2 regions of the Shewanella sp. OMA3-2 genome follow, and region 2 is predicted to be linked to the other one. Evidence: predicted binding sites of a transcription regulator. Region 2 holds the regulator's gene; the other holds the start of a gene.
The links. The regulator LexA, encoded in region 2, represses DNA repair genes until DNA is damaged. The targets are predictions, from matches to a motif close to TACTGTATNNNNATACAGTA.

Region 1 (3,437 bases), 860 kb from region 2:
CACTTTTAAGGTGTTGATGCCGGTCTGTTGTTTCTCGCGAGTTTCTAGCTCATCTAGATAATCACTGGCGCCTTCACTTAATCTACGCCATTCGTCTAGCTCACTGTTATAACCATCTTTGATGACGCCGCCATCACGGATCAATACAGGTGGGTTATCAATAATTGCCAGGTTAGTAAATCATATTCATTTGGGAACTCACCTAATAGGGTGGCCAAACTAGTCATCTGTGGCTGTTGGCAAGTTTGCAGCGTTTGTTTAATTTCTGGTAATAGACCTAAAGCTTGCTTAAGTCGAGCAAAGTCTCGTGGGCGGGCACTTCTTAATGCCAAACGGGCCATTATTCGTTCTATATCGCCAAGTGCTTTTAGTTGCTGGTGTAAAACAGAGTATAGATCTTGTTCTATTAACTCTTGAACAGCATTATGACGCTGGGTTATTTGTTTGCGATCGCGCAGTGGTTGGTGGATCCAACGTTGTAACATGCGACTCCCCATTGGCGTCGCCGTACTATCTAATACCCATGAAAGCGTGTTTTCACGTCCGCCAGAAAGATTTTGGGTGAGTTCAAGGTTTCGTCTGGTGGCGGCATCTAAAATAATCGAATCAGCTTGATTAAAGCGCACAATAGAATTGATATGCGGCAGAGCTGTTTTTTGAGTATCTTTAACATATTGCATCAAACAGCCAGCAGCCTGTAATGCTAACCGAGCATCATGAATGCCAAAGCCATGTAAGTCTTTAGTACCAAATTGATTTAATAATAAATTGACACAGCTGTCATAATCAAACTCCCATTCAGGTCTGCGGCGAATACCTTTTAAATGATTGATTAGTATCATATCAGTGAAATCTTCACTGTAGAGTAATTCCGCCAGGCGAGTACGTTGGATCTCAGCTTCTAATGCTTCTCTTGAATCTAATTCTGAAATAACAAAACGACCAGAAGAAATATCTAATGTGGCAAAGCCATAACCGATCTTACCCTGGTAAAGCGCGGCTAATAAATTATCCTGACGTTCTTGTAATAAGGCTTCATCTGTCAATGTACCCGGTGTAACAATACGTACCACTTGACGATCAACCAGGCCCTTTGACGTAGCAGGATCGCCAATTTGCTCACAAATTGCGACCGATTGACCTATTTGAACCAACTTAGCCAAATAACCCTCTACCGCATGGTAAGGAAGACCTGCCATGGGGATCGGATCGCCACCACTTTTGCCGCGTGCAGTTAATGAAATACCGAGCATTTCAGAGGCTTTTTTAGCATCGTCATAAAAAAGCTCATAAAAGTCACCCATTCTATAAAATAACAGCATGTCAGGATGAGCGGCTTTCAGAGTCAAATACTGACGCATCATCGGAGTATGTTTCTCTAAATCTAGGCTAACAATTTCAGTCATGGGCTGTGTAATACTCTTTTTAATCATCTGTAGTTATTCATTAAGCATTGGTAGAATTAAGATGGCGTTTTTATTGACGGTAATCTTAACAAAATAAGCCGCAATAGGAAAAATACAAATTCATTATATTAGTATAAAATAATTAAAATATTGATTTTGTTGTTAAATAAAAAAAATTAACCTCAGCACTTGATACTGTATGATTATACAGTATACTGAACATCATATTGAGTTGGGTGACGATTTAAACGCCGCTTACAAACAAGATTATACACAGCAGTTTTACCATTAATTGTGAACAAAGTTATTGCCTGGAAGGGGTGTCAAAATGAAGGTTGATCCAAATAAAGAGAAAGCACTTGCCGCAGTGTTAAGCCAAATTGAAAAGCAATTCGGTAAAGGCTCTATCATGAAATTGGGCGAAGACCGCACCATGGATGTAGAAACTATTTCTACTGGTTCACTTTCATTGGACATAGCCCTTGGCGCTGGTGGGCTACCAATGGGACGTATTGTTGAAATTTACGGCCCAGAATCATCAGGTAAAACAACGCTGACCCTAGAGGTTATTGCCGCAGCACAACGTGAAGGAAAAACGTGTGCCTTTATCGATGCAGAGCATGCACTTGACCCTATTTATGCTAAAAAACTAGGCGTAGATATTGATAACTTATTATGTTCACAGCCAGATACAGGTGAGCAAGCATTAGAAATATGTGATGCGTTAACCCGTTCTGGCGCGGTAGATGTTATCGTGGTTGACTCGGTTGCCGCATTAACGCCTAAAGCTGAAATTGAAGGTGAGATTGGTGATTCGCACATGGGCCTTGCAGCACGTATGATGAGTCAAGCGATGCGTAAACTGGCTGGTAACCTTAAGCAATCAAATACTTTGCTTATTTTTATTAACCAAATTCGTATGAAAATTGGCGTGATGTTTGGTAGCCCTGAAACGACTACCGGTGGTAATGCACTTAAGTTTTATGCTTCTGTTCGTTTAGATATTCGTCGAACCGGCGCAATTAAAGATGGTGATGAAGTTGTCGGTAACGAAACTCGCGTTAAAGTGGTTAAAAACAAAATAGCTGCCCCCTTTAAGCAAGCTGAATTTCAAATTCTTTACGGTCAAGGTATTAACCGCACTGGTGAATTAGTGGACTTAGGTGTTGCGCATAAGCTAGTTGACAAAGCAGGTGCTTGGTACAGTTATAAAGGCGAAAAAATTGGTCAGGGTCGTGCTAATGCCGGTAAATTCTTAACCGAAAACCCAGCTATTGCACAAGAAATTGATAAGACATTACGTGAGATGTTACTTGGTTCAGGTACCAGTACAGGCGCAGCATCATCTACAGATGAAAATATTGATTTAGAAACCGGCGAAGTTTTTTAAGCTAAATTTGCTTTAGCTACTGGTTTATTTGAGTCGCGGTACGTCATTTACGTATCGCGACGTTTCATTTTAAGGAGGATAAGAACTCTCTTGTGATCCTCGCGGTGCTTACTCGATAAACCCGTCATTAGCTCAATGAAGTGAGTGATTCAATTTATTTGTAGCTTGAAAGCTAACCACATAACAATGGCCCACTTAAATACCCTATGTAATAGTGCTTATTATTACTCTTTATCAAAACTGTCCACAACAATCGCACCCATAGAGGCTGGCATAGTAATAACGATGACCCGTTTTAACGATATTAATGGTTCGACCAAAAATGGTAATTTGTCTAAACAAAATAAAACTAGTGCGACGACTAAAGCTGTCATCAAATAAGCGATAACAATACGAGAGATAAACACTATTTTTCTTGAGCGAATATTATGTTGAAAAACACTTTGGTAGGTATATAGCCCCAGAAAAATCACCGACAAGATAAATAGCATCAATAAATTGAAAAGTGGCAGTGTTTCACCTAATCGCCAGGCTTCCTCTGAAAATGAAATAGGTACCGCAAGCGCAAATGCGCCTACAAAAATTTGGCTGGCATCTTCGCCGTTGAAGTTAAACTTCATTATTTTCCCTTCTAAATATTG
Region 2 (3,437 bases):
TGCAGTTGACGAACTTGCTCAGCACCTTTGATGTTAATACCACTGTATAGCTTATTCCATAGCCAGGTTAAAAAGCGCTCAGCAATGCGCACTAAACTATCTGAGTAGTCGGCCGCGATTTCGTCCAGATATTCAATCGCAGTTTCACGCGCTTTTTGTTTAGAAATCTTCTTGTTTGCCGCTTCTTCTTCAATCGCCTTATTAATTGACTCAGACTTTAATAACGAAGCAAACAGCGCTTGACGGTTAGGCAGTTGCGGGCCAGTCATGACTTTACGTTGACGACGAAAATGTACCCGTGCGACACGAATTAATTTATGGGCAATGGCTTCATCAGTCCCATGCTCATCGGCTAAATAACGTAATGACATTGCATTAGAAAACTGCACAAAATTATGCCGACCTAGAAACAGGATCATTAACCATTTACGTAACCAGGTTGGACTTTCACGTTCAAGCACAGCGGCTTTCATCGTGTCATCTTCTTTGCCTGGAGTACGGCCCCAGTATAGACTCACTGGCACTAGTTGAATGTCTAACCCAGGCTGCTGACGATGGAGAGCTAATAAACTGGTAAAACAGTTTAAAAACTTTTCGCCACCTTCACGCTTACCAATAATGGGTTTTCGCCCTTCTAAACAAACCACTCGTGGCACTTTCATACCATCAAGTTGTAATGGTGCATATGGACTTGGTAAGCCTAAGCCTTGGGTCATTTCGCTTAATGCGGCAGTGTCGCTAATTGACTCTGTCTTCATGACATAAACAATGGGCTTATCTGGATCGAAGTTTAGATCTGCAAATGGGTCATGTGGCACAACTATCGTTTGCACCATCAGCTTTTGGACCCTGCGCAACACTCTAAGCATGATTGAATCTGGTTTTGACATAATAATATTCGCAATAAAGCCCTTTTAATATGGGCGCATAGGATACCAGAAACTGGTTACCTTTCACTATATGCTGTACACATCCAGCAGCGCTTTTAAATTCAATAACAAATAAAGTAAAACATACAATTGATAAATATAGTAAAAAAATCATTTCCAATAATAAAATTAAAAAATAATTGGTGAATACTTGCGCAAACACAAACACTGTATATAATGACAGTTACTGTATAGAAAGACAGGAAATAACATGAGACCCTTAACACCACGCCAAGCTGAAATTTTAGAGCTTATTAAAAACAATATCTCTGAAACTGGTATGCCACCTACTCGTGCAGAAATCGCTACACGTCTAGGTTTTAAAAGCGCAAATGCCGCTGAAGAGCATTTAAAAGCCTTGGCTAAAAAAGGGTTTATTGAAATCATGCCGGGTACATCTCGCGGTATACGATTAACCCAAGAAGATGAGCCAGAAGAAACTGGTTTACCTTTGATTGGCCAAGTCGCAGCAGGTGAGCCTATTTTAGCGCAAGAGCATGTTGAACAATACTATCAAGTCGATCCGAATATGTTTAAACCTGTCGCAGACTTCTTATTAAGAGTTCGCGGTGACAGCATGAAAAACATCGGCATTTTAGAAGGTGATTTACTCGCCGTACATAAAATGCAGCAAGCCCGAAATGGTCAAGTCGTTGTTGCTCGTGTTGAAGATGACGTTACAGTGAAACGTTTTGAGAAAAAAGGCAATATCGTGTATTTGCATGCTGAAAATGAAGCATATGCACCTATTGAAGTAGATTTAAGTTACCAAAGCCTGACTATTGAAGGGCTTGCAGTTGGTGTAATTCGTAATGGAGAATGGTTATGAACAAACTAATGGGTACATCCCCGCGTCATCCTGGTTTATGGGTAGATATGCCAACTGCAGATATTAATTTAGTGCAGCCTATCACCACACTCCAAACTGAAACCAACGGTAAAATAGAACTCGGTCAATATGCTAGCCAATTAGCGCAATTAAGCCAACAAGGCCGCTGGATTGTGCTAATTAACCCCGCCAATATCAATTACAAACAGATGTTAGCTAGTGCAGGGGTTAGAATGGACCGCGTATTGTTAGTGCATGCGAAGGACGAAATTGAAACACTTTGGGCAATGGAAAAAGCATTAACCAGTGGTACATCTAGTGCAGTTATTTCATGGACTCAACCTTTAGATGCGCGCGACAGTCGCCGATTAGAGTTAGTTGCAAAAAGTGCCCGAGCATTAGGTGTCGTGATTGAGGATGTAAGCACTCACTTAGGCACTAGTTTGGCAACCAAAGCGCTTATTTCAAATCAAAATAATGCTGTTAAAACAATTAATTTCACTTCATTTCATTAATAGTAAATGGCGTGTTTACTGAGCCCTGTCTATGTACAGGGCTTTTTTATGCAAACTTTCAGCTAATTAGCAATAAAAGTGATCTTGATCAATGTTTAATCTACAAGTAATGTATTTAACAGGGTTGAAACATTTTTAACCTAATTAAAACGCTACAGTCTAGATTTTATCTGACAGATAAAAGCGTCAAATCAGAATTGATAAGTTCAGTTGTAGGTACCGGCGTGGTGCACATAAATACAAATCAGTAAGCCTTAACGCTTACAACCACCAAGGTACTTTGAGGTCATCAAGCTTTTTTGGGAACCGAAGAGTTTACATAGAGCAGAGACTTACTGTGTGGCTCTTCTTTGTAGTTGCTATTCGCAATTGGCAGAGGAGAAGTCTTGTGAAGCAATGGTTGTATTGTGTAATGGCGGTGTTACTGGCACCTCCACTTGGGGCAAAAGAAATGCCCCTCAACATGACAAAGGGTGTAACGGATATCAGTGGTCAGGTTTATGACCTCCATATGATCATTCTTTATATTTGTTGTGCTATTGGTGTTGTGGTGTTTGGGATCATGATTTACTCGATGATCTATCACCGTAAATCCAAAGGCGCTGTCGCGGCAAATTTTCATGAAAGTACCAAAGTAGAAATTGCTTGGACCATGATCCCATTTGTTATTCTAATTGGTATGGCCATTCCAGCCACTAAAACCTTGATCGCTATGGAAGATCCGTCAGATGCGGACTTAACCATTAAAATCACCGGTTCGCAGTGGAAATGGCATTACAGCTATTTTAATGAAGATGTCGAGTTCTATAGCATTTTATCCACCCCACGTACCCAAATTGAAGGTAATGAAACCAAAAGTGCAACCTACTTGTTAGAAGTCGATAAACCTTTGGTATTACCCCTTAATCGTAAAGTGCGTTTTTTAATGACATCCGATGATGTTATCCACTCTTGGTGGGTACCGGCATTTGCCGTTAAAAAAGATGCTAACCCAGGCTTTATTAATGAAGCATGGACACGAATCGACAAAGCTGGCATTTACCGTGGCCAATGTGCCGAATTATGCGGTAAAGACCATGGATTCATGCCCATCGTAGTACAGGCGCTGCCTGAAGCTGAGTACGATGCCTGGCTTATAGATCAGAAAAAACTTGCCAGTAATGC

Region 1: the regulator LexA is predicted to act here: its motif matches at 1,600-1,619, upstream of recA (recombinase RecA).

Annotation. Positions count from the first base shown of each region.
Region 1 is NZ_CP090974.1:3,434,380-3,437,816, reverse strand. It holds partial or broken gene mutS (DNA mismatch repair protein MutS) at 1-1,406, opposite strand, end outside; gene recA (recombinase RecA) at 1,735-2,796, shown strand; gene L0B17_RS15140 (DUF2391 family protein) at 3,021-3,416, opposite strand.
Region 2 is NZ_CP090974.1:202,518-205,954, forward strand. It holds gene plsB (glycerol-3-phosphate 1-O-acyltransferase PlsB) at 1-890, opposite strand, end outside; gene lexA (transcriptional repressor LexA) at 1,141-1,758, shown strand; gene L0B17_RS00915 (cell division inhibitor SulA) at 1,755-2,273, shown strand; gene coxB (cytochrome c oxidase subunit II) at 2,662-3,437, shown strand, end outside.